DNA from 2 places in the Streptomyces sp. NPDC104307 genome. Region 2 is predicted to be linked to the other one. Evidence: riboswitches for the same ligand, from Rfam matches in the RefSeq annotation. Region 2 holds a riboswitch; the other holds the start of a gene.
The links. A riboswitch is a leader RNA that binds a small molecule or an ion and turns the genes downstream of it on or off. The one in region 2 is predicted to bind thiamine pyrophosphate.
Positions count from the first base shown of each region.

Region 1: it holds a riboswitch for thiamine pyrophosphate, as region 2 does, so the genes downstream of both, thiO (glycine oxidase ThiO) here and ACZ601_RS02560 (purine-cytosine permease family protein) in region 2, are expected to answer to the same signal.

Region 1 is NZ_JBVJMU010000003.1:353,500-367,985, forward strand. It holds gene ACZ601_RS11655 (sulfite oxidase-like oxidoreductase) at 1-86, shown strand, start outside; gene ACZ601_RS11660 (deoxyribonuclease IV) at 109-966, opposite strand; gene pknB (Stk1 family PASTA domain-containing Ser/Thr kinase) at 973-2,892, opposite strand; gene ACZ601_RS11670 (thiazole synthase) at 3,006-3,800, opposite strand; gene thiS (sulfur carrier protein ThiS) at 3,803-4,021, opposite strand; gene thiO (glycine oxidase ThiO) at 4,018-5,196, opposite strand; TPP riboswitch at 5,194-5,306, opposite strand; gene ACZ601_RS11685 (NAD(P)/FAD-dependent oxidoreductase) at 5,500-6,681, shown strand; gene ACZ601_RS11690 (Rv2175c family DNA-binding protein) at 6,790-7,155, shown strand; gene thiE (thiamine phosphate synthase) at 7,249-7,902, shown strand; gene metF (methylenetetrahydrofolate reductase [NAD(P)H]) at 8,027-8,944, shown strand; gene ACZ601_RS11705 (hypothetical protein) at 8,995-9,972, shown strand; gene ACZ601_RS11710 (phytoene desaturase family protein) at 10,031-11,548, opposite strand; gene ACZ601_RS11715 (DUF4126 domain-containing protein) at 11,601-12,218, opposite strand; gene ACZ601_RS11720 (TetR/AcrR family transcriptional regulator) at 12,595-13,206, opposite strand; gene ACZ601_RS11725 (YhgE/Pip family protein) at 13,236-14,486, opposite strand, start outside.
Region 2 is NZ_JBVJMU010000001.1:643,898-658,383, forward strand. It holds gene ACZ601_RS02540 (SPFH domain-containing protein) at 1-616, shown strand, start outside; gene ACZ601_RS02545 (hypothetical protein) at 613-1,512, shown strand; gene ACZ601_RS02550 (nucleotide triphosphate diphosphatase NUDT15) at 1,600-2,106, shown strand; gene ACZ601_RS02555 (FBP domain-containing protein) at 2,156-2,650, shown strand; TPP riboswitch at 2,753-2,848, shown strand; gene ACZ601_RS02560 (purine-cytosine permease family protein) at 2,839-4,239, shown strand; gene ACZ601_RS02565 (MFS transporter) at 4,283-5,998, opposite strand; gene ACZ601_RS02570 (glycosyltransferase family 39 protein) at 6,200-7,210, shown strand; gene ACZ601_RS02575 (hypothetical protein) at 7,210-7,731, shown strand; gene ACZ601_RS02580 (ABC transporter ATP-binding protein) at 7,805-9,343, opposite strand; gene ACZ601_RS02585 (ABC transporter permease subunit) at 9,327-10,124, opposite strand; gene ACZ601_RS02590 (ABC transporter permease) at 10,121-11,074, opposite strand; gene ACZ601_RS02595 (ABC transporter substrate-binding protein) at 11,071-12,663, opposite strand; gene ACZ601_RS02600 (class I SAM-dependent DNA methyltransferase) at 12,759-13,544, opposite strand; gene ACZ601_RS02605 (MFS transporter) at 13,564-14,486, opposite strand, start outside.

The DNA of each region.
Region 1 (14,486 bases), on a different contig from region 2:
AGCGCGGCTATCACAACGTCGGCGATCCGTGGAAGGAGCAGCGCTACTCCTACCAGGAGGAGCCCGGGGACGGCCCCGAGCTCTGACCTCACCACGGGCTGAGCGCGGTCAGCTCCGGCCGCGCAGCTCCTTCAGCCGGGCCACGTCCGCCGCGTGGCCCTCCTTGCCGCCCGGCGTCTCGATGATCAGCGGTACGCCCTCGGTGGCCGGATGGGAGAACAGCTCCCGGAACGGCTCCTCACCGATGTGACCGGCGCCGATGTTCTCGTGCCGGTCCTTGTGGGCACCGGCCACGTCCTTGGAGTCATTGGCGTGGATCAGCTGGAGCCGGCCCGCGCCGACCGTCTCCACCAGCAGGTCCAGCGTCTCCTTCATCCCGCCGGGACCGGCCAGATCGTGTCCCGCCGCGAAGATGTGGCAGGTGTCGAGGCAGACGCCAAGCTTCGGATGGGCGTCGAGCGCTTCGAAGTACGGGCCGAAGTCCCAGGTCCGCGAGCAGAGCGAGAAGCCCTGGCCCGCGGTCGACTCCAGCAGCAGGAACGGGTCGTCCTCGTGCGTCAGCTCGTCCAGCAGCGGCCGCAGGTGTGTGCGTACCTGGGCCAGCGCCTCCTCGCGCGGCCTGCCGTTGGTCGCGGAGCCGGTGTGCACCACGACGCCCAGAGCGCCGATCTCGCGGGCCCGGCGCAGGGAGTGGCGCAGCGAGTCCACGGACTTCTCGACGGTCGCCGGGGTGTGCGAGCCGAAGTTGATCAGGTACGGGGCGTGTACGTAGGCGGGCATGGACGCGGCGGCGCACTCGGCCCGGAACCGCTCGTCCTGCGCCGGGTTCCCCGCGGGCGTCGCCCAGCCGCGCGGATTGGCGACGAAGACCTGGACGGCCTCCGCGCCCATCTCCCGGGCGTAGGGGAGGCCGACCTTGGCCAGGCCACCGGCCACCGGCACGTGGCCACCGACGGGGTTGCGCATAAGGCCCTACAGTCCCTTGGTCTTGATGGTGATGGTGCTGCCCTCCGGCGCCCGGTCGCCGCCGTCGACGGACTGGCTCGCGATCGTGTCGCTGAAGGAGAGGAACGGGCGGTCGACCTTGACCTCGAAGCCCGCGTCCTCCAGCTCGCTCCGGGCGTCGTCCACGTCCTTGCCGGTGACGTCCGGCACGTCGATCATGCGGGGGCCCTTGGAGACCGTCAGCGTGATGGTGTCGCCCTCGGCGGCCTCCTTGCCCTCGGCGGGGGACTGCTTGGCGACGTCGCCCGCGTCCTCGGGGGAGTTCACCCGGCCCGGCAGCACCTTGGCTTTCAGGCCCTCATCGTCCAGCGCGTCGGTGGCGTCCTCGACGGAGAGGCCGGTGACGTCGGGGACGTCGACCGGGCTGCCCTTGGAGACGACGAGTGCGACCGCGGTGTCCGGGTGGCGCTCGGCACCGGCCTCGGGGTCCGTGCGCACCACCTCACCGGCCGCCGCGTCCTCGCTGAACTCCTTGGTGGTCATGCCGGGCACCAGGCCCGCCTTCGTCAGCTGCCGCTTGGCCTCGGCCAGCTTGACGCCCTCGACATCGGGCACCTTCACGATCTCGGGCCCGCGCGAGACGACGAGCCTCACCGAGCCGTTGCCCCGGATCCGGGCGGCCGACTTCGGGTCGCTGTCGATCACCTTGCCGCGCTCGACGGTGTCGCTGTAGGCGCGCTCCACGCCCTTCAGCTCCAGGCCGGCGTCCGACAGCCGCTCCTTGGCCGCCTTCTCGCTCTGGCCGAGCACCCGGGGGACGTGGGTGAACTGTCCGGAGTTGATGTACCAGACACCGCCGCCGATCCCGAGGACCAGCAGCACCGCGACGACCGAGGCGATGATGCCGCGCCGGGGGCCGCCGAGGAACCCGGCCCGGCGGGCGGGCCGCTCAGGCGGCAGCGGCGGGGGCGTCTCCAGCCGGCTGGTGTGGTGGGCGGTGCCCTGACCGGGCGGCAGCACCCTCGGGATCACGCTCGTGCGGTCCTCCGCGGCGTCGCGCACCTCCGCCAGGGCCTGTGGCGGTACGGCGTCCAGCTGGGCCTCTGTGAGCCCGGCGCGGGCCTCGCGGGACTCGGCGAGCAGTGCGACCGCGTCGAACGGCCGCACCTCGCGGTCCCGCGCGGTGGCGCTCGCGACCAGCCTGTCCAGCTCGGGCGCGAGCCCGGGGACGAGGGTGGAGGGGGCCGGGACGTCCTCGTTGAGGTGCTGGTAGATGACCTGGGCGGGGGACTCCCCGGTGTGCGGCTTGGCGCCGGTGAGCATCTCGTACAGCACCACGCCGCACGCGTACACATCGGCGCGGGTGTCCGCGGTGCCGTGCTCGATCTGCTCGGGGGCGAGATAGGAGACGGTGCCCAGGATGGAGCCGGTGGTGTTGGTCACCGTGCCCACGGCCCGTACCAGGCCGAAGTCCGCGACCTTGACCCGGCCGTCGTCGCCTATGAGCACGTTCTCCGGCTTCATGTCCCGGTGTACGAATCCGGCCCGGTGCGCGGCGCCGAGCGCGGCGAGCACCGGCTCCAGGATGTCCAGCGCGGCCCGAGGCTGCAGCGCGCCGCGCTCGCGCAGCACATCGCGCAGCGTGCAGCCCGCGACGTACTCCATGGCCAGGTAGACGTACTGACCCTGGGCTCCCTGGTCGAAGACCCCGACCACATTGGGGTGCGCGAGCCCCGCCACCGACTTGGCCTCGCGGATGAAGCGCTCGACGAACGAGGCGTCGGTCGCGAGCGCCGGGTGCATCACCTTGAGGGCGAGCACCCGGTCGAGGCGGGTGTCCATGGCCCGGTAGACCGTGGCCATGCCGCCCACGGCGATGCGGGCATCGACGCGGTAGCGGCCGTCGAGCAGCTGCCCGACGAGAGGGTCCTGGAGGGTCGTATCCACGCAGCGAGTCTACGAGCCGCCACGGACACCACCGACTGCCCGGGGCGATCCCGGGGCAGTACTGCAGCCGAGCCGTGACAGGGACACGCGATCCGGTGCCGCGGGGCCCTGCGTCAGAACGCCGGGCGCTCCGGGTCCAGCGCCGCACGCCCCGCCACCGGCGACGATGCCTCGGCGAAGTGGCGGCGCGGGATCCGGCCCGCCCGGTACGCGAGGCGCCCGCCCTCCACCGCGTGCCGCATCGCGGCGGCCATCAGCTCGGGCTCCTGGGCCCGGGTCACCGCCGAGGCGAGCATCACAGCCGCGCACCCCAGCTCCATGGCGAACGCCGCGTCCGAGGCCGTACCGGCGCCCGCGTCCAGGATCACCGGGACCCCGGCCCGCTCGGTGATCAGCTGGAAGTTGTGCGGATTGCGGATGCCCAGGCCCGAGCCGATCGGGGAGCCGAGCGGCATGACGGCCGCGCACCCCACGTCCTCCAGCTTCCGGGCCAGCACCGGGTCGTCATTGGTGTACGGCAGCACGGTGAACCCGTCGTCCACCAGGATCTCGGCGGCGTCCAGCAGCTCGACCGGGTCGGGCAGCAGGGTGCGCTCGTCGGCCACCACCTCCAGCTTGACCCAGTCGGTGCCGAGCGCCTCGCGGGCCAGCCGGGCGGTGAGCACGGCCTCGCCCGCGGTGAAGCAGCCCGCCGTGTTCGGCAGCACCCGGATGTCGAGCTTCTTCAGTACGGAGAGCACGGAGCCCTGCACGGTCGGGTCGAGGCGGCGCATCGCGACGGTGGTCAGCTCGGTGCCGGAGGCGGTCAGCGCGCGCTCCAGCACATCGAGGCTGGGCGCCCCGCCCGTCCCCATGATCAGCCGGGAGCCGAAGGTGGTGTCCCCGAGGGTGAAGAGGTCGTCGGACACGGTCAGCCTCCCTGGACCGCGGTGAGGACCTCGACCCGGTCGCCGTCCGCGAGCGCCGCGCCGGACCACTGGCCGCGCGGCACGACGGTCTCGTTCAGCGCCGCCGCGACCCCGGAGGGCGCTTCGGTCAGGGTCGCGACGAGGACGTCCAGGGTGGTGCCGGCGGCGACGGTGACGGTCTCGCCGTTCACGGAGACGGCCAGTGAGGTGGGCGCGGTCATGCGGGCTGCTCCTGTCGTACGGGGGCGGCGGCCGGGAAGCGGCCGGGGGAGAAGGGGCGGGCCACCTCGGGCAGCTCGCCCTCGGCCAGCAGCCGGGCCATGGCGTCACCGGTGACCGGGGTGAGGAGCACCCCGTTGCGGTGGTGGCCGGTGGCGAGGTGGAGGCCGGGCAGCGCGGTGCGGCCGAGCAGCGGGGCGTTGTCGGGGGAGGCGGGGCGCAGACCGGCCCGGGTCTCGGTGAGCGGCAGCTCGGTGATGCCGGGCACCAGCTCGTGGGCGTCGCGCAGCAGCTCGTAGACCCCGCCCGCCGTGACGGTGGTGTCCCAGCCCATCTCCTCGCTGGTGGCGCCGACCACCAGTTCGCCGTTCTCGCGCGGCACGAGGTAGAGGTGGCTGCCCCGGACCACGGCCCGCACGGTGCGGCTGAGGAAGGGGGCGTACGCGGTGGGTACGGTCAGCCGCAGCACCTGGCCCTTGACCGGGCGGACGGGTGGCCGGACGTGCTCCGGCACCTCCGCGAGCCGGCCGCTGAGGCTGCCGGCGGCGAGCACGACCTGATCGGCCGGCAGCTCGGAACCATCGGCCAGTACCGCCCCGGTGGCCCGGTCGCGCACCACGGAGAGCCGCTCTGCCCGCTGCCGGTGGAAGACGACCCCGGCCCGCTCGCACGCCGTCAGCAGCGCGGCGGACAGCCGGCGCGGGTCGACCTGGTGGTCGCCGTCGACCCGCAGTCCGCCGCGTACGCCCGGCGCGAGCATCGGTTCCAGGCGCCGGCACTCCCGGCCGGTGAGCCACTGCGACTCCAGCCCGGAGCGGCGCTGCAGCTCGTGCAGCTCCCGCAGATGGGCGCGGTCGTCGGTGTCCAGCGCGACGGCCAGGGTGCCGCAGGCGCGGAACCCGATGTCCTGCCCGCTCGCCGCCTCCAGCTCGGCCGCGAACGCCGGATAGCGCGCGGCGGAGGCCAGGTTGAGCCCCAGCAGCATTTCCTCGCCGTAGTGCAGTTCGGTGACGGCGGCCAGCATTCCGGCCGCGACCCCGGCGGCCCCGCCGCCCGGCTCCGGATCGACGACCGCGACGGTCAGACCGCGCTGGGCGGCCCGCCAGGCGGTGACCAGGCCGATGATCCCGCCCCCGATGACGAGGACCTCGTAGCCGCTCTCGTGGTGGACAGGCATGGGCATCCAGCCCCTCCCTTCGCCGGCATGACCCGGATCAGGTTCGTACGGTCGGAGGCCGTCCAGCCTCCCTCTCAGCCCGGTACGTCCGGGCTCCCGCGAGTCTTTTACGTCAGCCACCCTAGACCCAGCCTCCCTGGACGGGTAAAGCAGGAGGCCGGTGGTACGAGGACGGTGAGGAACCCCTTTCCTGACGGACCGTCAGTTGATTAAGGTGGTCGGGTGAACGAGCAGCAGCGGGCAGAGCGGCCGGAGCGGCAGTCGGAGCGGGCCGGGCGGCGGGTGGTCGTCGTCGGCGCGGGCATGGCGGGTGTGCAGACGGCGGTGGCCCTGCGGGAACAGGGCTTCACCGGCGCCCTCACTCTCATCGGCGCCGAACCCCATCAGCCCTACGACCGTCCACCGCTGTCCAAGGCGGTGCTGCTCGGCAAGGCCGAGGAATCCGCCTTCGACATCGACTTCGAGACACTCGGCATCGAGTTGCGGCTGGGCCGCGAGGTCACGGGCCTGCGCGCCGCGGACCACGAGCTGGACACCTCGCAGGGGCCCGTCCCCTACGACGTCCTGGTCATCGCCACCGGAGCCGAACCCGTCGTGCTGCCCGGCTCCGAGGGGGTGCCGGGGGTCCATCTGCTGCGCACCCTGGACGACGCGGCGCGGCTGCGGCCCGTCCTGGACGCGGGGCACACCGTCGTGGTCGTCGGCGCGGGCTGGATCGGCGCCGAGTTCGCCACCGCGGCCCGCTCCGCAGGCTGCGAGGTCACCGTCGTCGAGGCCGCGGAACGCCCCCTCGCGGGCGCCCTCCCCGCCGAGGTCGCCGCCCCGATGGCCGCCTGGTACGCGGAGAGCGGCGCCACGCTGCTGACCGGGGCGCGGGTGGCCGGGGTCGAGCCGGGCCGGGTGCTCCTGGCGGACGGCCGCGCCCTGCCGGCCGACGCCGTCGTCGTGGGGATCGGCGCACGGCCCGCCACCGGATGGCTGGCCGGCTCCGGCGTCGCACTCGGGCCCGACGGATCTGTGACCGCCGACGCGGCGCTGCGCACCTCGCTGCCCGACGTGTACGCCGTGGGCGACTGCGCCTCCTTCCCCTCCGCGCGCTACGGGGCGCGGCTGCTGGTCCACCACTGGGACAACGCGCTCCAGGGGCCGCGGACCGCGGCCGCCCACATCATCGGGGCGTCGCCGGACGGGTCGGAGCCGCCCGCCTACGACCCCGTGCCCTATTTCTGGTCCGAGCAGTTCGGCAGGTTCGTGCAGTACGCGGGCTACCACGAGGGCGCCGACACCCTGCTGTGGCGCGGCGATCCGGACGGTCCCGCCTGGTCCGTGTGCTGGCTGCGAGGCGGTGTCCTGGCCGCCGTGCTCTCCGTCGGCCGGCCGCGCGACCTGATCCAGGGACGCAAGCTCATCGAGGCGGGGACGCCGCTCGATCCGCGGCTGGCCGGTGACGCCTCGGTGCCGCTGAAGTCGGCCGTACGCCAGTAGGGCCTGTCCGGCGGATCAGGCCCCGGCCGCACCGCCGACGGGGTGCGCGAGGCCCCCAAGGGCGGAGTCCGGGTGTCGGCTGTCAGTCCGGGATGGCAGGCTTGTCCCGTGACCGAGATTGACGCAAAGATCGATGCTCTCGTCCCTGCCTGGCTCCACCTTCCCGATATCGCCGAAATGTTCGATATCCAGGTGACGCGTGTACGGCAGCTGGTCAAGGAGGGCCAGCTCATCGCCGTACGACGTGGTGAGAACCGGGCGCTCCAGGTGCCTGCCGCCTTCATCGACGGCGACAAGGTGGTCAAGGGCCTTTCGGGGACCCTGACGCTCCTGAGGGACGACGGCTACTCCGACGAGGAGATGCTGGAATGGCTCTTCACCCCCGACCCGAGCCTGCCGGGCACGCCCGCGCAGGCGCTGAGTGAGAATCGCGGCACGGAGGTGAAGCGCCGCGCCCAGGCGCTCGCCGTCTGACCTTTTGCCGTACCGGGATGCGGGCCGCGCCGTGCGGTCCGCATCCCTCCGCGCCACCTGACCGACGTCATCGCTCCCCGGGGGAACCTCGCCATGCCCAAGCCTCGCGCACCGCTCTCCGACGCCCGGCTGTACCTGTGCACGGACGCCCGAAGGCGCCAGGGAGACCTCCCCGAGTTCCTCGACGCGGTGCTTTCCGGCGGAGTGGACATCGTCCAGCTCCGCGACAAGGGGATGGAGGCGGCCGAGGAGCTCGAACACCTCGCGGTCCTCGCCGAGGCGTGCGGGCGGCACGGCAAGCTCCTCGCGGTCAACGACCGGGCCGACGTGGCTCACGCCATCGGCTCCGACGTGCTGCACCTGGGCCAGGGTGACCTGCCGGTGCCCGCCGCCCGCGCGATCATCGGCCAGGACGTCGTCATCGGCCGCTCCACGCACGCCGAGGCCGAGGTCGACGCCGCCGTGGCCGAGCCCGGCGTGGACTACTTCTGCACCGGCCCCTGCTGGCCCACTCCGACCAAGCCCGGCCGCCACGCACCCGGTCTGGACCTCGTCCGCTACGCCGCCTCGCTCGCCCCGGCCCGCCCCTGGTTCGCCATCGGCGGCATCGACGCCGGCAACCTCGACGAGGTGCTCGACGCCGGAGCGCGCCGCGTCGTCGTCGTACGTGCCCTCACCGAGGCGTCGGATCCGGCTGCCGCCGCCGCCGAGCTGGCCGAAAGGATCCGGGCGCGCGCCGACGCGTGATCCGCCGGCCTTCCGGGGACGTGTTTGGGACATCGGTGTCCGAAGCGTGGACAAGAACCGGTCAATTCGGGCAAATCTCGCCAGTTCGGTTGGGTCGCCGTCACGCCCTGGTTAACCTGCCGTTATGGCCTTCGGTACACCCTCCACCAGGACAGATCGCGCGCGCACCGTGCGCGAGATGCTCGCGACCGGCAAGACCCTGCACTCGTTCGAGTTCTGGGCGCCCAAGACCGAGAAGGGTGAACGGAACCTCTGGAACGCGCTGCGCCGGATCGAGGCGGTGGGCCCGAGCTTCGTCTCGGTGACGTACGGAGCCGGCGGGTCCACCAGGGCCGGGACGGTGAAGGCGACCCAGGACATCGCCGCCGAATCCACCCTCACCCCGGTCGCGCACCTCACGGCGGTCAACCACTCCATCGCCGAACTGCGCAACATGATCGGCCAGTACGCGGACGCCGGGATCCGGAACATCCTCGCCGTGCGCGGTGACCCGCCCGGCGATCCGATGGGTCCGTGGGTCGAGCACCCGCAGGGCGTGCGGTACGCGGCGGATCTCGTCCGGCTGATCAAGGAGTCCGGCGACTTCTGCGTCGGCGTCGCGGCCTTCCCGGAAATGCATCCGCGCTCGGCCGACTGGGACACCGACATCCGGCACTTCGTGGACAAGTGCCGCGCCGGCGCGGACTACGCGATCACCCAGATGTTCTTCGACCCGGAGGACTATCTGCGGATGCGTGACCGGGTGGTCGCCGCCGGTTGCGAAACTCCGGTCATTCCCGAGGTGATGCCCCTCACGAGCGTCCGGCAATTGGAGCGATTCGCGCAGCTCAGCAACGCGACGCTGCCCACAGCCCTGAAAGAACGCATCCTCGCCGCCAAGGACGATCCCGCCGCTGTACGCTCCATTGGCATCGACTTCGCAACGCGGTTCTGCGCGAAGCTGCTCTCCGAGGGTGTCCCCGGGCTGCACTTCATCACGCTGAACAACTCGACGGCGACGCTCGAAATCTACGAAAATCTCGGACTGCACAGGCAGTCGTGACCGGCCGTACCCGCCGAGCTCCGGGGCGGCGGCCGTAGAAGGGGGCGGGCATGGGCTGGACGGTCCTCTACATCGCGTTCGGCATCGTTGCGCTGTGGCTGCTCGGAGAGGTGCTGCTCCAGTACAAGGCGCGACTCCGCTGGCGCCTGCTCGCCTTCACCGGTTTCGTCGGTGTGGTCATCGGTGTACTGATGCCGTCCGTGCCCGTGATCGTGATCGGCGCGATCGCCTTCGCGACGGGCCAGACGTACGTCACGCTCTCGTTCCGGCGCGGGTTCTCGACCGGCTGGGCCATAGGCGGCAGCCCCGGCGAGAGCCGCCGCCGCCGTGGAAGCCCCGACCGCGAACCCCGGCTGCAGGTCTCTGACCTGGAGACGGAGTACGAGCCCGGCTCCACGCCGCCGGAGCCGTCCCACGCCCCGCAGGGCCCGGCGGCGGTCTACGAGCCGGAGCCCCTGCCGGACGACACCGGCCAGTACGGCGTCTACACCGACTCCCGGCCCCGGCAGGAACAGCAGCAGCACCAGGGACCCGAACAGCCCCAGGGCCGGCCGCAGTACGCCGGTTACGAGCCCTACACCGACTACTCCGCGTACCCGGCGCAGGGCCAGGACGCCTACGGCGGCCAGGAGCCCTACGGCAGCCAGGGCGGCTACCCCGGCCAGGAGACCTACGCGGGCCAGGACGGCTACGCGGGAGCCGGGCAGTACGACTACGGCACCTCCGGGCAGCAGTACGCGGCCTACTCCGACCCGTACATCGGCACCGGCACGACCGCGGGCGCCCCGCAGTACGGCACGTACGACAGCTACGGGAACCACGACAGCAACGGCGGCGGGGCGCAGTACGCCGACCCGTACGCCCCGTCCGAGCAGTACGCCCCCGAGACGCCTCCGGGCGGGGTCTGGGTGCCGCAGCAGCGCGAGGGCGAGCAGCACTACGCCCCGCTGCCCCCGGAGCAGCCCGCCGAGCCGGCCCCGTACCCGAACGGCTACGACACCGGCCACAACGACCAGTACCGCTACTGAGCCCGCGACGGCCGCCGGGACGGTACCCGGCGCCGCTCCCGCTCGGGCGACGCCCGGCTCACTGCGAGCCGCGGAAGCCGTCCCCCTCGACGATCAGCCCCGCGACCAGCGTCCCCGACATCCCCGCGTGCGCCGGCCCGCCGCCCGGATGCGACCAGCCGCCCGCCAGCAGCAGGCCGGGCAGCCGGGTGCTGTTGCCCGCGTGCAGATACCCGCCCCCGGCCCCGGCCAGTGCGGGCGGGGGAACCGCGCCACCCGCCGCGCCGGTCTCCGCCTCGGTCTCCGCGGGCGTCCGCACCTCCGTGTGGAGCACGCGTTCGCGCAGGCCCGGCACGGCCGCGTCCGCCGCGTCGATCAGGGTGTCCGCGTACCGCTTCCGCAGCGCGGCGTCCGTCCAGTCCACCGCGCCGTGCGGGGCGACCGTCGCCATCAGGGTCACCGCCTCGTGGTCCGCGTCGGGACGGGTCGAGGGGTCGTCGGGGCGCAGCACCGTCACCGTGGGGTGCTCGGCGAGCCGGCCACCGAACACCGCCGCGCGCTCGGCCGCCCCGTCCGTCGGATGAACCAGCGTCCGGTGCACGGCATCGGAGGGGCGGGCGCCGCGCAGCGACAGCAGCACCAGGAACCGGCCCGTCGCCCCGGCGCCGCCCGGCCGGGGCTGGACCGTCACATCGCCGTCCCGCCAGATCTCCTGACCGGGAATCAGCCCCGGTCGCGGCTGGGCGCCCAGGACCACATGGGCGGCTTCCGCGACCGTCCCGTCGGCCAGCTCCACACCGGCCGCCCGGCCGTCCTTCTCCACCACCCGGGCCACTTCGGCACCGAAGACGAACTCCACCCTGCGCGCCAGGCACCGCTCGTACACCGCCCGCGCCAGCGCCCGCATGCCACCGGAGACGTACCAGCTGCCGAACGTCTCCTCCATGTACGGCAGCAGGGCCGCGCTCGCCGGGGCGTGCAGCGGATCCAGGCCGTAGGACAGCGCGTACCCGTCGAGCAGGGCGGCCAGCCGGGGGTCCGCCAGCTCCCAGGAACCCACCTCCGCCACCGTGCCGGCCCGCAACGCCGGGCGCAGCAGCCGCCGCCGCACCGGGGCCGGGTACGGATCACGGGCCAGCACCTGCCAGTCGGGGCGCAACGGCTCCTCCAGCAAGGGCCGCCTGGACCGGTCCCAGGCATCCCCGGCCCGGTCCAGGAACGCGCCCCAGCGCGCACCCGCACCGTCCCCGAGCGCCGCGTCCAGCGCAGTGACGACTCCGGACCGTGAGGCGTTCGGCAGCGACACCGAGGTGCCGTCCGCGAAGACATGACGGCTCGCCGGATCGACCTGGGACAGCGTGACGCACCGCTCCAGCGGCTCCTTGCCCGTCTTCACGAACAGGTCGCGGTAGACCGCGGGCAGATGCAGCAGGGAGGGTCCGGTGTCGAACGCGAAGCCGCCCCGGGCATGGCGGCCGAGCGAGCCGCCGAAGGTCTCGGAGCGCTCGTACACCGTCACCCGGTGGCCTGCCACGGCCAGCCGGGCCGCCGCCGACATCGCGCCCATCCCGGCGCCGATCACCGCAATACGTGCCATGGCAGCGACCTTAACGGCCGCCACCGACAGCTCAGCCGTCAGGCCAGCTGGATCAGCCGTCAGGCCACCGGGAAGGGACGGCGGCCGGCCGCTTCTCCTCCCGCCGCTGCGCCCTGCGGCGCAGGAACCGGCGGATGCGGGAGGCCAGGAAGGCCAGTATCACCAGACCGAGCACCAGCAGCGTCCCGGCGATGGTGGCCGCGATCCAGGGATGGAATATGGCGAACGTGACGACGCCGGCCACGCCCAGGTCCTCGACCGTGCTCATGGCGATATTGCTGAACGGCTCCGGCGAGGTGTTGACCGCCATCCTGGTGCCCGCCTTCACCAGATGGCTCACCAGCGCGGTGGAACCGCCGACGGCCCCGGCCGCGAGCTCCGGCAGCGAACCGTCCCCGCCCGCCAGCAGCGCCGCGACGACCGCTCCGGAGACCGGCCTGATGACGGTGTGGGCGGTGTCCCAGACCGAGTCTACGTAAGGGATCTTGTCGGCCACCAGCTCGCACAGGAAGAGCACACCGGCCACGACGAGCACATCGGTGCGCTGGAGCGAGGCGGGCACCTCGTCGCTCACACCGGTCGCGCCGAAGATGCCGAGGAGGAGGACCACCGCGTAGGCGTTGATCCCGCTCGCCCAGCCGCTTGTGAACACCAGGGGGAGTACGGACACGCAGGCGATCGTAATCAGTTGGCGTACGGGCTGGGGAGGGCTTCGGTGCGCAGCTCTGAGTATCCGTACCTAGGAGACGAGATGAGTAGGGACGCGGATGGGCCGCCACCTGCTTGGACGGCAGAGTGGTGACCACGGGAGGGGCGCCGCGACGGTACCGCCGGCACGGGGCGGCGGAACAGGCGCGGTGCCCCGTCCGAACGGGGGCAGCGACGGAGGGCCCGGGACCACGGGGGAACGAACGGGGTCACGGGGGAGGCTCTCCGGTAGCACGGATGACGCCGGTCAGGCGAGGCCCGGGGGGATCGGGCCCGGTCTGACCGGCGTCGTCGTGCGTCCGGACCGCCGGAGCCCGCAGGCCGGCGGCATGGGCGGGTCAGCGCCCGCTGACGCGCCCGTGCAGCAGCAGGGACAGCGCCGAGTGCACGTCGTCGATCGACCGCTCCGGCTGGAACGCCTGCCAGTCCAGCGCCGCCACCAGCACCATGCCGACGAGCGCGGCCGCCGTCAGCGGGATGTCGATCTCCTCGCTGAGCTCGCCGCCCGCGACTCCCTCCCTGAGCACTCCCTCGACCACGGCGACGGCCTCCTGACGCACCACCAGCAGGGTCGCCTGCCAGGCCCGGTTCGTGCGCCAGAGCTCCGCCACGTACAGCTGGGTGAAGGCGGGATAGCGGTCGATGAAGGCCAGACCCGCCCGGATCATGGCGTCCAGCGCCTCGACCCGGCTGCCGCCCCGGGCGTCGGTCTCCTCCTCCGCCGCACGCAGCGAGGCGGTGAGCAGCCCGACGCCGTGCCGCAGCAACTCCTCGAACAGCTCGGTCTTGCTCTTGAAGTTGTAGTAGACCGTGCCCTTGGCGACCCCGGCGCGTTCGGCGATCTCGTCCACGGTGGTGGCCGAGAAGCCCTTCTCGGCGATGAGGGTCACGGCCGCCTCGTAGAGCTTCTGCCGGGTGGCCTGGCGGCGCGTGGTGCTACTGCTTTCCATGCTCCTGATTCTCACAGGTCCCGGGGTGCTCACAGGCTCAGCTCCGGGTGCAGCCGGTCCACGGTCCACATCTGCTTGCGGCGCGCCGAGACGGCGGTCAGCGCGAGAGCGCCCGCGGTGAAGGCCGCCAGCACCGCGCAGCCCTGCCAGACCGGGCCGAGCCCGCCGCCCGTGATCAGTCGGCGCAGCCCCTCGACGACGTAGCTCATCGGCAGGTAGGGGTGGATCGCGTTGAAGAAGCCCGGACTGGTCTGGACGGGGTACGTGCCCCCGGCCGAGGTCAGCTGGAGCATCAGCACGGCCAGCACGAGGATGCGCCCCGCCGCCCCGAAGCGGGCGTTCAGCCACTGCACGATCGCGGCGAAACAGCAGGTCACCAACGCCAGGAAGCCGACAGTCCCGGCCGCCCGGACCATCTGCAGTCCGAGACCCCAGTGCAGTACGGACATCAGGGCGGCCACCTGGAGCAGACCGATCGCGGCCACCGGCAGCCAGCCCGCGAGGGCGATCCGCCAGGCCGGGGCCCCGGCGGCGAGCGCGCGCCGGTTCAGCGGCTGGATCAGCATGTACGCCACCATCGCGCCGACCCAGAGGGAGAGCGGGATGAAGTAGGGCGCGAAGCCGGTGCCGTAGTTCGGGGCGGCGTGCAGCGACTGGGAGGCCAGCTGCACCGGGTCGGCCATCACCCCGGTACGGGCGTCGCGGTCCTTCTTGTCGTAGTCGGGGATCTTGCCGGCCCCCTCATTGAGGCCCTGGGCGAGGGTGGCCGAGCCGTCCTTGAGCCGGATCATCCCGCTGTCCAGGCTCGTCGCGCCCTTCTTCAGGTCGCCCACGCCGGTGTTCAGCTCGGCCGAACCCGTCTGGGCCGTGGCCAGCCCGGTGTGCAGCTGGGCGGCGCCCTTGGCGACCTTGTGGGCACCGGTGTTGAGCGCGTTGATCTTCTTGACCGCGCCGTTCAGGTCCTCGTCCAGGTGCGGTGAGCGCTCGGCGAGGGCGTCGGCCTGCTTCTGGAGGGTGGCCAGTTGGTCCCGGAGCGTCTTGAGGTCCCCGTGCTGGTTCGTCACCAGGACGTTCACGTCGTCGGCCACGGCCGCCACATCGGCGGCCGCCGCCACGGCCCGCTTGAGCGGTGCGCAGACGGTGGCGTCGGGAAGGGGCTGCTCCTCGCACCGGGTGCGGTGGACGGCGGTGAGATCGTCGGACGCCGTGTGCGCCGCGGTGGCGGCGGCGGGCGCGGCCTTGACCAGCACGTCGAGGTTGTCCCGTACGGTCTGCGAGGA
Region 2 (14,486 bases):
CGCACTGGTCGACGGCGTCGCCGCCGTGCGCGAACGGGTCGCCGCAGGGCTGGCCGACGAGCCCCGGCTGCCCGCCACCGGGATCGAGGTGGTGGCCGTGCGCGTCGTCGCCATCCGGCCGGAGGCCGAGGTGGAGCGGGCCCTGCGCACCCCCGCCCGGGAGCAGATCCAGCAGGAGGCCGACCGCGCGACGTACGAACGGCGGGCCGTGGCCGTCGAGCGCGAGCGGACCATCGCGGAGAACGAGCTGGCCAGCCAGATCGAGCTGGCCCGCCGCGAGGAGCAGCTCGTCGAGCAGCGCGGCACCAACACCCGGCGCGAGGCGGAGGAGAACGCCGCGGCCGACGGGGTGCGCGCGGAGGCCGAGGCGGCGCGCAAGGTGCGCCTCGCCCGCGCGGAGGCGGAGTCGGCGCGTGAGGTCGGCGCGGCCCGCGCCGAGTCCCAGGCGGCCTGGCTGCGGGTGCACGGAGAGGTGGAGGCCGCGACCCTGCACGCGCTGGCCGCGACCCGGCTCGCGGAGAACCTGCCGCGCATCGACAGCCTCACCCTCTCGCCCGACGTCCTCACCGGCCTGCTCACCAAGCTCGGCCGGCCCGCTCCCGAGAGCCGGGCATGAGCCTGGCACCGAGAGCGGTGCTGGTCCATCGCACCACCGAGTACGAGGAGTTGCTCGCCCGGCACGGCACCCACGGTCAGGCGGCGTTCTTCCTGACGAGCCGGGGCCGGTCCATCGAGGAGGTCGCCCGGCGGCACGAACGGACCCGGCAGGCGCTCAGCGAGGTGGCGGCGGCCGTTCCGCTGCAGTGGCGGCAGTCCCGGGTGGAGCGCCAGGATCTGGACCGGTTCCTGTTCGCGCCCGAGGACGTGGTGGTCGTGGTCGGCCAGGACGGGCTGGTCGCCAACGCCGCCAAGTACCTCTCCGGACAGCCGGTCGTCGGCATCGACACCGACCCCGGACGCAATCCCGGGGTCCTGGTCCGCCACCGGCCCGCCGACGCGGCGGCGCTGCTGCGGGCGGCCGTGACGCCGGGCGGCACGGCGGACGAGCTGACGATGGTCGAGGCGGTGGCCGACGACACCCAGCGGCTGCTGGCGCTCAACGAGATCTATCTCGGTCCGCCGGGGCACCAGACGGCTCGCTACCGGCTCGGCCCCGACACGGCGGACTCCCCCGCCGAAGCGCAGGCGTCCTCCGGCGTCCTGGTCGGCACCGGCACCGGCGCCACCGGCTGGCTGCGCTCCCTGTGGCAGGAACGCCGCAGCCCGCTCACGCTGCCGGCGCCCACAGACCCCCGGCTGCTCTGGTTCGTCCGGGAGGCCTGGCCGTCACCTGTCACCGGCACCTCGCTGGTCTCGGGCGAGCTGGGGCGCGGGCAGGCGCTGCGGCTGACCGTGGAGTCCGACCGGGTGGTGGTCTTCGGCGACGGCATGGAGTCGGACGCGCTGGAGCTGGCATGGGGGCAGACGGTGCGGCTCGGCATCGCGCCCACATCTCTCCGGCTGGCCGGATGACCTCGGGCACCCGCGCCGCCCGCCCGTAGGCTCGACACCTTGTGGCGGTCACCCGGCCGCCGATCAGCCGGAGGAGCAGACGCAGACATGGACAGCGAAACGGCACCGGTCCCGGACCGCAACTCCCGGCCGCCACAGGCCCAGGCCGCGCTCGGGGTGGGCGTGATCGTGCAGGACAACCGGGGGCGCGTCCTGCTCGGCCGGCACCACAGCGGCAGCTGGGAGCTGCCCGGCGGGAAGGTCGATCCGACGCACGAGTCCATCGCGGCGGCGGCGGTGCGGGAGCTGCGCGAGGAGACCGGCCTTGAGGTCCCCGAGCACCGCATGGGCGTCTTCGCGATGCTGCACGACGTGGCCGGCGGCATCAACCGGGTGACGATGGCCGCCCTGGTCACCGTGGAGTCGGGCAGCCCCCAGGTGACCGAACCCCACCTCATCAGCACCTGGCGGTGGACCCGGCCAGAGGCCCTGCCGACGCCGCTGTTCGACCCCTCGGCGCAGATCCTCGCGGCCTGGCGTCCCGATCTCGGCATCGAGCACCCACCCGCCCACCGACTGGCCGTAGTGCCCGATGCCATACAGGTGAAACCCTAAACAGTTATTCATTTGCCTAGGGGTCGTAGGCAGAGTTAGCGTCGATGTCATGAAAGCCGTGACCGAGCAGGACATCCGCACATCGTTCGTCAACTGCTCCAAGGGGGAAGCCAAGCGTCTGCCGCTCCCCCGCGATTTCGAGGAGCTGCCCTGGGAGGATCTGGACTTCCTCGGCTGGCGTGACCTGTCCGCTCCCGGGCGCAGCTACATCGTCACCGAGCACGACGGCCGGACGGCGGGCATCACGCTTCGCTTCCCGTCCCAGCAGCGCGGCTTCCTGCACCGGAGCATGTGCTCGCTCTGTCTGACCACGCACCCCGGCAGCGGCGTCTCCCTGATGACCGCCCGCAAGACCGGGCAGGCCGGGCGCGAGGGAAATTCCGTCGGCCTGTACATGTGCACCGATCTGGCCTGTTCGCTCTACGTCCGGGGGAAGAAGGCCGTGCCCTCCGGCGCCCGGTTCAAGGAGTCGCTGACGGTGGAGGAGCAGATCGCCCGCACCTCGGCCAACCTCGCCGCGTTCGTGGCCAAGCTCTACGGCTGACGGCCGCGCCCGCACCACGAGTCGCGCGGGGCCACGGCGGCGTCCGCCCGGCGTCCGGCCCCCCGCACCGCGACCCGCGACCGCCCGGCTATCCTGGCCGCTTCACCGGACACGGGGTGCCCCTGCACAGGGGCTGAGAACACACCCGTCGAACCTGAACCAGTTAGCACTGGCGGAGGGATGTCTTCATGTCACTGCCGTATGCCCAGGACGAGCGCGCGGCCACGGACCGGCGGCCCGCGTTCGACGGGCGGATGCCCACCGCCCCGGGCGATCTGCGCGTCGAGGCGCACGGGATAGCCCCCGTTCCCGAGGACCGCCGCTACGGCGGGCCCGGCCGGCTGTTCACCGTCTGGTTCGCCCCCAACCTGACCATGACCGGGGTCTTCACCGGCACCGTCGGCATCGCGCTGGGCCTGGACTTCGCCACAGCGCTCACCGCCGTCGTGCTCGGCACGCTCGTGGGCGCCGTGCCCACCGCGTATCTGGGCACCTGGGGCAGTCAGACAGGTGCCGGACAACTCCCGCTCGCCCGGCTGGCGTTCGGCCGAGGCGTGGTGCTGCCGGGCGCGCTCCAGTGGCTGTCGTCCATCGCCTGGGACGCGCTGATCGGACTGTTCGGCGGCGAGGCGCTGGCCCAGTTGTGCGGCTGGCCCTTCTGGCTGGGAGTGCTGGTCATGATGGCGGCCCAGGGCGCGCTCGGCGTCCTGGGGTACGAGGTGATCCACCGGCTCCAGACCGTGATGACCTTCGTCCTGGCCGCCGCCTTCGCGGTGCTCGCCACGAAGCTCCTGGACGGGGTCCACCCCGCCGCGACCGGCAGCGCGCACGGCGCGGACCGGGCGGGCGCGTTCGTCCTGACGTGCACCATCGCCCTGAGCCTGGCGCTGTCCTGGGCGCCGTACGCCAGCGACTTCAGCCGCTATCTGCCGCGCACCACGTCGCGGCCCCGGATGTTCTGGTGCACCCTGCTCGGGATCAGCGTCTCGTTCGTGGCGGTCCAGACGCTCGGCCTGTGGGGTGCGTCCGTCTTCACCGACCAGACCGCGCACGGCGTCGACACCCTGCTGGGCGGGGGCGCGCTCGGGGCGTTCGGGCTGCTCGCCGTGGCACTGGCCGCGCTGTGCAGCAACGCCATGAACGACTACAGCGGATCGCTGGCACTGCAGACCATGGGGGTGCGCCTGCCGCGCCCCGTCGCCGCCGCGCTGGCCGCCGCCCTCGGCTTCCCCCTCGTCCTGTGGATGCACGCGGCCGACACCACGGCCCGCTTCCAGAACGTGCTGCTGCTCGTCGGCTACTGGATCCCCGGGTTCGTCGCGATCGTGGCCGTCGACTGGATCGTCCGGGCGAGGGCGCGCGGTGGCTCCGCCGTCGACCTGGCCGCCGAGAGCGCCCGCCCCCAGCCGTGGTGGCCGGCGCTCACCGCCTTCGCCGCCGCGTTCGCCGCGGCGGTGCCGTTCATGAGCACCGGCCTGTACGTGGGCCCGGTGGCGAAGGCGCTGCACGGGGCGGACCTCGCCTACGGGGTGGCGTTCCTCGCGGCCCTCGCCGTGTACGCCCCGCTGCGGCTGCGCCGCAGCGCCTGATGGCCCCGGCGGCGGGCGCGGCGGTTGGCGAGGCGCGGGGGCGTCACGCCTTCGCGGACTCCGTCTCGCCGTGGACGTAGCGACCGCCGCGGAGGAGCGAGACGACCGCGGCCACCAGGCACGCCGCGATGGCGAAGTCGAAGGCGACGGAGAGGCCCTGCTCGAACGGTCCGGAGATCAGCGTCGGGAAGAAGGCCCGGCCGGTGAGGTAGTCGGCGTGGCTGGTGGGCAGCTGCGCCAGGGTCTCCGGGCCGAGCAGGCTGCGTACCGGGTTGTATCCCAGGAGCGCCGCGAACAGCACGCCGACCGGTGGCAGGGCCGCGACGCGTGCCGCGTCGGCGGACGGCACGCCCTGCTCGGTGAGTCCGTGGGCCAGCGTGTCCGGGAGCGAACTCGCGAGCCCGGCGATCATCAGCGAGAAGAAGATGCCGATCGACAGCACCGTGGCCGAGTTCTGGAAGGTGGTGCTGATTCCCGCGCCCACCCCACGCTGGTCCGGCGGCAGACTGTTCATGATCGCCGCCCGGTTGGGCGAGGCGAAGAGCCCCATGGCCAGCCCGTTGACGAGTAGGATCAGCGCGAAGAGCCAGTAGTCGAAATCGACCGGCAGAACTTTGAGCGCCACGAAGGTGGCGGCCGCCAGGAGCATGCCGCCGGTGGTGAAGAGCCGGGCGCCGTAGCGGTCGGAGGCCCACCCGGAAAACGGGCCGGCGATCAGGAAACCGATCGTCAGCGGCAGCATGTAGATACCGGCCCACAGCGGGGTCTGCTCGAAGCCGTAGCCGTGCCGGGGCAGCCAGATCCCCTGGAGCCAGATGATCAGGATGAACATCAGGCCGCCGCGCCCCAGGGACGCCAGGAGACTCGCCACGTTCCCCGCCGTGAAGGCGCGGATGCGGAACAGCGCCAGATGGAACATCGGCTGGGCGACCCGGGTCTCGATCACGCAGAAGAGCCCGAGCACGGCCAGCCCGCCGACGATAGCGGTGATCACCCACGGGTTGGTCCATCCCATGGTGTCGCCGCCGTAGGGCTGGATGCCGTACGTGATGCCGGACAGTACGGCGATCAGACCGGCCGCGAAGGTCAGGTTGCCCCACCGGTCGATCCGGGCCGGGGTGCGGACGCCGGTGTCGTGCAGCTTCAGATAGGCCCAGACCGTGCCGAACAGCCCGATCGGGACGGAGACCAGGAAGACCAGGTGCCAGTCGAAGGGACCGAGCAGCCCGCCGAGCACGAGTCCCATGAACGAGCCCGCGATCGCCGCGACCTGGTTGAGCCCCAGGGCGAGACCGCGCTGCCGGGGCGGGAAGGCGTCGGTGAGGATGGCGTTCGAGTTCGCCATCAGCATCGCACCGCCCACGCCCTGGAGCACCCGCATCCCGATCAGCCACAGGGCGCCGGCGGTGCCGTGCATCCAGGTCACCGAGAGCAGTACGGAGAAGAGCGTGAAGACCGCGAACCCCAGGTTGTACATCCGGACCCGGCCGTACATGTCACCCAGCCGGCCGAAGCTCACCACCAGGACCGCGGTGACGACCATGTAGCTCATGATCAGCCAGAGCAGCAGGCTCGTGTTGCCCGGCTGGAGGGGGTCCACTCCGATACCGCGGAAGATGTCCGGCAGCGCGATGAGGATGATGGACAGGTTGATCGTCGCGATCAGCACACCCAGCGTGGTGTTCGACAGCGCGATCCACTTGTAGCCCGGACCCAGTGGGTCCTCGGCGCCGCCGAGGCGTACGGCTGTGCTCTGCATCGGACCATCCCGCCCGTCGGAGGTACCTCGGCCGCCTACCGGAGCCAAGTTATTGGCGGGCCCCGGGGGCGGCCAGTCCTGATACTCCGGTGAAGCACCGCCGGATACTTCACCGCCCGCCGGACGGGTGGCTAAGGTACGAGCGGCCCGGGAGGCGTGTGCTCCGCGGCCAGGGGATCGAGACCGGGGGGTTCTGCGGAGATGGCGGAGAGTACGGGCACGGTGCGCGCCGACGAGGCCGACGGGCGGACGGCTCCGCCGGACCGGAGGGTGTTCGCCGTCGCGGGGCTGGTCTTCGCCCTGCTGATGGCGCTGTCCCCGCGCTACGGCTTCCACATCGACGAGTTGTACTTCCTCGACTGCGCCCGGCACCTCCAGGCCGGCTATGTGGACCAGCCGGTGCTCGCTCCGCTGCTGGCCCGGATCTCCCTGTCGTTGTTCGGGGTCTCGGAGGCGGGGCTGCGGCTGTGGCCCGCGCTGGCGGCGGCGGGCACGGTGGTCGTGGGCGGCCTGACGGCGCGTGAGTTCGGCGGCGCGCGCCGGGCCCAGCTGCTCGCGGCGGTCGCGACCGGCACGATGCCCGTCCTGCTGGGCGGAGCGCACATCGCCAACACCACGTCGTACGAAGTGCTCGCCTGGGCGGCGACAGCGCTGGTGGTCGTGCGGATCGGCCGCACCGGCGACACCCGGTGGTGGCTCGCCGTGGGAGCGCTGGTCGGCGTCGGCTCGGAGTTCAACCACCTCGCCGCCATCTTCGGGATCGTGCTGCTGGCCACCGTGCTCCTCGGCCCGGCCCGCCGGACCGTGGCTGACCGCCGGCTGCTCGCGGGCGCAGCCGTCGCCGTACTGCTGGTGCTGCCCGACCTGTGGTGGCAGTCGCGGCACGGCTGGGCGATGTTCGAGATGACACGGGCGCTGAACGGCCAGAACGGGGGCCCGGGGAACATCCCCACCTGGATCGTGGGCCAGCTCGGCATGTCCTGCCTGGCGCTGGCGGTGCTGTGGATGGCGGGCCTGCGGTTCCTGTGGCGCTCCGGCCGCCCGCTGTGGCAGTGCCTGGTGGCCGCGTACGCCGTGCTGTTCGTACTGTTCGCCGTGACGACCGGAGCCCAGGTGTACTACCTGGGCGGGCTGTACGTGTGCCTGCTGGCGGCCGGGTCCTCGGACTCGACGGCTGGCTGCACGCCCGTCCCGGCCGGTTCCGCGGCCTGATGATCGGGACCGCCGCCTCCGCGGGGCTGTTCGCGGTGATGGTCCTGCCGGTGCTGCCGCCCTCGGAGGTGGCCTGGACGTACGGCGTCAGCTCGAACTCGGGCGAGTCGGTGGGCTGGCCCCAACTCGTCGGCACCGTACGGCAGGTGTGGACCGGGCTGCCGGCCGGGCAGCGCGCGAACGCGGTGATATTCACGGCGGACTACGGCGAGGCCGGCGCCGTCAACGAACTGGGCCGAGGCACCGGACTGCCCACCGCCGTGAGCGCCCACAACACCGACTGGTGGTGGGGTCCGGGCAACCCGGACGCCACCACCGTGGTGGCCATCACCCCCGGCCCCGAGCACGAACCCCGCTACGTGGCCCAGCTGCGCAGCCACTTCCGGCACGTCCGGGTGGCCGCCACCCTCTCCAACCCGTACGGCGTGCCCAACGTCGAGCAGGGCGGCCACGTCTACGTCTGCACGGGCCCCCGCCGCCCCTGGGGAGAGATATGGCCGGAGCTGCGCACCTACGTGTGAGAGTCCGCAGCCCCCGGTGGCCCCGCGTCGCCCGAGGGCTGGTTCCGGTCGGCCGGCATCAGGGCCGTAAGGATCAGCCGGGGAGCCGTGGCGGTTGCTCCGGATGCCGGGGCCGAAACGACGTGTCACTGCGCAACGGCGCCGCGAGCACCTGCGCCGCCGGCCCCTGCTCGATGAGCCGGCCTGCGTCCAGTACGGCGATCCGGTCGGCGGTCGCCGCGACGGCGAGGTCGTGGGTGATCAGGACGAGGGCCAGTTCGGGGCGCTCGCGCAGCAACGCCGCGAGCAGGTCGAGGAGGCGGCGCCGGGTGATCGCGTCCAGCCCGGAGGTGATCTCGTCGCAGATCAGCACCCGTGGCCGGGCGAGCAGGGCGCGGGCGAGCGCGGCCCGTTGGAGCTCGCCGCCGGACAGCAGGCCGGGTCTGCGGCGCACCAGTTCCTCGGTGAGCCCGAGGCCGGTCAGGGTGTCCAGGGCCTGAGCGAGTGCTTCTCCCCGGCCCGCTCCGCGCAGCCTGGCCGCCGTGCGCGCGACCTGGTCCAGGACCGGCCGGTATGCGTCGAAGGCGGCCTTCGCGTCCTGGAACACGTATTGGACCGACGCCAGTTGTTCCCTGGTCCGGCCGCGCAGGCTGCGCGGCAGCGGTACGCCGTCGAGCAGGACGTCACCCGTCCGGTCGCGGTGGAGGCCGGCCAGGCAGCGGGCGAAGGTGGTCTTGCCACTGCCGGAGCGGCCGACGACAGCCAGGCACTCGCCCGCACGGAGGGCGAGTTCGGGGACGCGCACCACCTCGCTGACTCCGGTGCCGTCGCGGTGCCGGGCCCGCAGGCCGCGCACCCGGAGGGCCACGGCACCCCCGTCACCAGTGGCCCGGTCGCGTACCGTCGTCCTGTCCGCCGAGAGGAGCTCGGCCGTCCACGGATGCCGCGGTGCGAGCCAGAGGTCCTCCGGGGACGCCGCCTCCACCACCCGGCCGGCGCGCAGGACCAGTACCTCGTCGGCCAGGGCCCGTACGACGTCCAGGTCGTGGCTGAGCAGTACCACGGCGATGCCCTGCCGGGCCACGGCCGCGAGCTGCTCGACGATGCGCCGCTTGGTCAGCGCGTCCTGACCCGTGGTCGGTTCGTCCGCGATGACCACCCGGGCGCCGAGGAGCAGCGCCTGCGCCAGGACGACGCGCTGCTGTTGGCCGCCCGACAGCTGATGCGGGAAGCGCCGCAACAGCGGATCGATCTCCGGTAGTTCGGCCATGGAGAGGGCGTGCAGGACACGTCTGCGGGCGGCGGCGCGGCGCTCGGTCCTGGGCAGGCCGCGCACCTGCTCGCGCGCGATGTCGCCCAGCAGGGCGCCGACCCGGCGCGCGGGGTTGAGCACCGCGCCGGGGTGCTGGGGCACGTATCCGGCGCGGCCGACGGCGAGGCGTACTTCGCCGGTGACCCGGGCGCCCGCCGGGTACTCGCCGAGCAGGGCGAGGCCCGTGGTCGTCTTCCCGCTGCCGGAGGCACCGACCAGTGCCGTGACCTTCCCGGGCCGGACCCGGAAACTGACTCCGTCGACGATCGCGCGGCCGCCGACCTCGACACGCAGGTCTTTGACTTCAGCGATCGCGGTCACGGTGGGCCCTCTTTTCCAGTACGCCGTCGAAGAGCAGGTTGCCGCCCATGGTCAGGGCGATGATCAGCAGCGCGGGGACGATCACGGCCCAGGGCTGGACGAACAGGCCCGTGCGGTTGCGGTCCACCATCACAGCCCAGTCCGGGGCGTCCGGCGCGACGCCCACTCCGAGGAAGGCCGCTGTGGACACCAGGTAGAGCACGCCGGTGAGCCGTACGCCCGCGTCGGCGGCGAGCGTCCGCGCGATCGACCTGCCGACATGGCCGACGGCCGTGCGCCACCAGGTCTCGCCCTGCATGCGGAGCGCTTCGACGGCGGGGCGTGCGGCCGCCGCGGCCGAGGCCGCGCGGACGATCCGCGCGGCGTCCGGGACGTTGACCAGGGCCACCAGCAGGCAGAGCCCCACGGCTCCCGGCGAGAAGACGGCGGCCACCAGAAGGATGAGCAGCAGCGAGGGCACGGCGAGCAGCACGTCCAGGGGGCGCATCAGCAGCTCTTCGAGCCAGGGGCGCCGGGTGAGCGCGCTGATCAGGCCGAGCGGCAGGGCCGCGAGGTAGGCGAGGGCGGTCGCGGTGAGCGCCACGAGGACCACGGACCGTCCGCCGAGCAGCACCTGCCGCCAGACGTCGCGTCCGACGAAGTCGGTGCCGAGCCCATGTCCGCCACCGAGCGTGAAGGAGGCGGCCCGCGGACCGGGGGGCCCGGCGGCCATCGGGCCGAGGAGGGCGAGGACGAGCGGTACGCCGACGATCAGCGCACCGAGCACGACGCGGCGCTTCACGCGGCCACCCCCGCCCGGGGCGCGAGACGGTGGGCGACCAGGTCCGCCCCCAGGTTGAGGACGACGGCGGTCAGCCCGAAGACCACCGCGAGGCCCTGCACCACGGGGACGTCCCGTTCCGCGACGGCGTTCATCAGCACGGTGCCGAGCCCGGGGATCACGTACAGCGCCTCCACGACGATGACGCCGCACAGCAGCCAGTCGACGGTGCGGGCGAGTTGCTGGGCGGCGGGAGCGACGGCGTTGGGCAGCGCGTGCGTGTAGCGGACGCGGGTTCCGGAGACTCCGCAGCGCAGGGCGTGAGCGACGTACGGCGAGGCCAGCGCGTCGATCATGCCCGCACGGACCAGCCGGGCCAGTGAGCACACCGGCCGCGACAGCAGTACGAGCACGGGCAGGACCAGGGCTGCGGGATGGCCGAGCAGATCGTCGCCGTAACCCACGGCCGTCGGGGGCAGCCAGCCGAGCCGCAGGGCGAACACGGTGACGAGCAGCACGCCGAGGGCGAACTCCGGTACCGCGTACACGCCGAGCGTCACCGAACTGACGAGCCGGTCCGCGAGCCGCCCCTCGTGGCGGGCGGCCAGCACTCCGAGGCCGACCCCGACGGGCACCAGCAGCACCAGGGTGAGCGCGGCGAGCAACGCGGTGGGCCCGAAGCCGTCCGCGAGGTAGGAGCCGACCGGGCGTCCGGAGGTCAGGGACGTGCCGAAGTCGCCGTGCGGGAGCCCGGCCGCCCAGTCCGCCAGGCGCTCGTGGGCCGGACGGTCCAGCCGCATCGCCTCGCGGATGGCCGCGATCCGCTCCGGGTCCGGCTGGTCCCCGGCGAGTGCCACGGCGGCGTCGCCCGGCAGCGCCTCGGTGAGCGTGAAGACGAGCAGCACGACCGCTGCCGTCTGCGCCACGCCGAGCAGCAGCCGCCGGGCGATCCAGGACCGGAGACCGCTCACGCCAGCCAGACCTTGTCGAAGCGGGCCCAGTCCAGGGAGTTGGCGGGTGCGTTCCGCTCGACGCCCCGGACGGTGCGGGCGGTGCCGAGGATCCAGTCGGCGAATCCCCAGATCAGGAAGCCGCCCTCGGTGTGCAGGCGGCGCTGCATGCGGGTGTAGACGGCGGTGCGGTCCCGCTTGTCCCTGGTGGACTGTGCCTGTTGGTACAGGGCGTCGAAGTCCCGGTGCCGCCAGTGGGTGGCGTTGGTGGTGGACCCGGTGAGCAGGCGCTGGGAGATGTGGGTCTCGATGGGCATGGCGCCGGAGCGGTAGGACGCCAGGGTCCCGGAGTCGAGGATGTCCTTCCAGTAGCTGTCCTTGCTGCCGGTCCTGATCTCGATGCGCACCCCGGCTCCGGCGGCCTGGTCGCGGAAGATCGCCGCGGCCTCTGTGAACCCGGCCGCGACGGGTGAGGTGTCGAGGGTGACCGTGAGCTTCTCGGCGCCGGCCTCCTTCAGCAGCTTGCGGGCCCGGTCGAGGTCCTGTTCGCGCTGCGGCAGGCTGTCGGCGTAGTACTCGTAGCCCTTGCCGAACAGGTCGTTGCCTATCTGTCCGGCGCCGGACAGTGCGCCGTCGACCAGTTCTCTCCGGTCAGCGATCAGGCAGAAGGCCTCACGTATCCGCTGGTCGTCGAACGGAGGCCGGTCGGTCTTCATGACGAAGCCCTGCATGGCGCTGTTGCGGAGCCGGACGATCTGGATCCGCCCCTTGTTCTCGTGGGCGCGGGCGGTGGCCGGGTTGAGTTCGTGGGCGTACTCGACCTGACCGCCGAGCAGGGCGTTGACGCGGGCCGATTCCTCGTTGGCGACGAGGAATTCGAGTTCGTCGAGGTGCGGGGCGCCGTCCCAGTGGGCGTCGTGGCGGGCGAAGACGGCGGACTTACCGGGTGCGAAGGACACGAAGCGGAAGGGGCCGCTGCCCACCGGCTCGCGATCGAAGTCCTGAGCGCCCTCGGGGACGATGAACGCGCCGAACGCGGCCATTACGTTGGGGAATTCGGCGGTGGGGCGCCGCAGCACGAACTCGACGGTGCGCGCGTCCAGCGCGCGGCTGGACTTCAGGTCGATGGGCTCCAGCGACGCCTTGGCCCGGAACGCCTTCGTCGGGTCTGTGATGCGGCGGTAGCTGTAGAGGACGTCCCGGGCGGTCACCGGCCTGCCGTCGTGGAAGGTGGCCTCGCGCAGGGTCACCTTCCAGCGGTCCAGGCCCCTGTTCGCCTCCCAGGCCGAGGCGAGCCGGGGCTGTGCCGAGAGGTCGGATCCGTAGTCGGCGAGCTTGTCGAAGAGGGCCTTGGCGCGGGCCGCGTCGGCGAAGAGGTTGGCCAGGTGCGGGTCGAGGGTCTCGCTCGCGCCGCCGCCGGCGAAGGCGGCGCGGAGCCGCCCGCCGCGTCGGGGTCTGCCGTCCGCCGCGGCGGGGCCGGCTGCCGTGCCGGAGCCGGCGCAGCCCGCCAGGGCGAGGGCGCCGAGTCCGGCCGCGCCTCCGGCCGCGGCGAGGAGGCCGCGGCGGCGCGGGCCGGGAGGACGGGAGCCGTGGGCAGGGGCGTCGTTCATGAGGGATTCCTCGGTGTGTGAAGGGGTGTCTGCGGGGGCGGCGCCCTGTTTCAGCGGGGGCGGCGCCCTGTCTTAACGGGCACGGCATCCTGCTTTCAGCGGGTGAGGCGGGCGACGAGGTGCAGCCGGTCGGCGTCGGCCGTGGCGTTCGGCAGGTCACCCTCCCGCCAAGGCGGCTCCGTACGGGGGCCGGGGCCGTCGTGCAGGGCGAGTGTTTCGAAGCCGTGGGCGGCGAGGACATGGCGCAGTTCCTGGGGGAAGAACAGCCGCCAGGCGGAGTGCTGTTCGACGGGTGGCGTTCCGTCGTCGGCTGTCCATACCCGGGTGCGTCGCAGCAGTTGAGCGGTCCGGTCCACCCCCAGCTCTGTGGTGGAGCGGTAAGTGGTGCCCTGCCAGGCGAAGCCGTTGAAGGACGGCCGGTCCAGGAGTTCGGTACGGCCGAGGAAGAAGGCCCCGTTGCGCATCTCGGCAACGAGCAGCCCGCCGGGTGCCAGACAGCGGCGGCAGGAGCTCAGGAAGCCGTCGATCTCGTCGTTGGTGTGGCAGTACAGCAGGGCACTGTCCAGGCACACCACGGCGTCGAAGGGCGGTTCCGCGAGGTCGAACCCGCGCAGGTCCGCCCGGACGTACCGGGGGCCGGGGTGGTGCCCGCGCGCGTGGTCCAGCATCGCCTCCGACAGATCCGCACCGACGACGGTGCGGCCGGCCGCGTGCAGGTGCGCGGCGTCGCGGCCGGTTCCGCATCCGAGGTCCAGGACGCGTGCCCCGGCGCCGTGCCGCCGCAGGCAGTCCTCGGCCCAACGCCCCGCCAGACGCTCCTCGTCGGGGAACCGGGCTTCGTACAGGGCCGGGTTGTCGGTCAGCAGGTTGGTGCTGCTCATCCTGTCTCCTCTTGTGTCCTCAGGCCGGTGCCGGCAGTGGCGTCACTCGGGCGGGAAGCACGCGTCGGTGGTGCAGCCATGCCACGCCGGTGGCGGAGGCCAGTCCGAGGGCCAGGCAGCAGGTCCAGGGCAGCCACGGCATTCCGGCGCCATGGCCCGCGTCCATGGCCCGGCCGACGATCGCGTTGCCCACCGCCGCGGCGATGCCCGAGAACAGGTAGAACAGGCCGAAGTAGGTGCCGGAGAGCTCTGGGCGGCCGAAGTGGGCGATCAGCTCCATGACGAACGGCTGGGCGATCATGAGGCCCAGGCAGAGCAGCAGCGCCCCGGCCAGCACCGGCAGGGCGCCGAGCACCGCGTCACCGGCGCCGCCCCGGGCCGTGCCCCTCACCGTCATCGGCGGAATGAAGGCGAGCCCCATCAGCGTGAGCCCCACACCGACCCATCTCGCCCGGCTGCCGGTCTTCTTCAGCGCCCGGGTGATGCGCAGTTGCAGCCCGAGGCCGGTGAGGGTGCCGACGAGGAGGACGAGACCGGCCGCGCCGTCCCAGCCGGTGGCCCGGCGGGCGCTGTCCGGCAGCAGCAGATACAGCTGGTTCTCCATGGTGAACATGCCGACCATGGCGACGGAGAAGGCCACGAAGCCCCGGTTGCCGATCACCTCGCGCCAGTCCCCCAGGACGCTGTTCGCCGACGGTGTGACAGCTCGGGCGGGGAGCACGAGGGCCTGGGCGAGGGTGAGTACGGCGAAGATCCCGGCCGCGGTGAGCGCGGAGGTGCGGAAGTCGACCAGCAGCAGGGCGCTGCCGATCAGCGGGCCGATCAGGGCGCCGGTGGTCGCGAAGACGTTGAACAGGGCGAACGCCTCGGCCTTGCGCTCCCCCGCCTCCAGGGTGAGGTACGCGCGTACGGCCGGGTTGAACAGCGCCCCGGCCAGGCCGC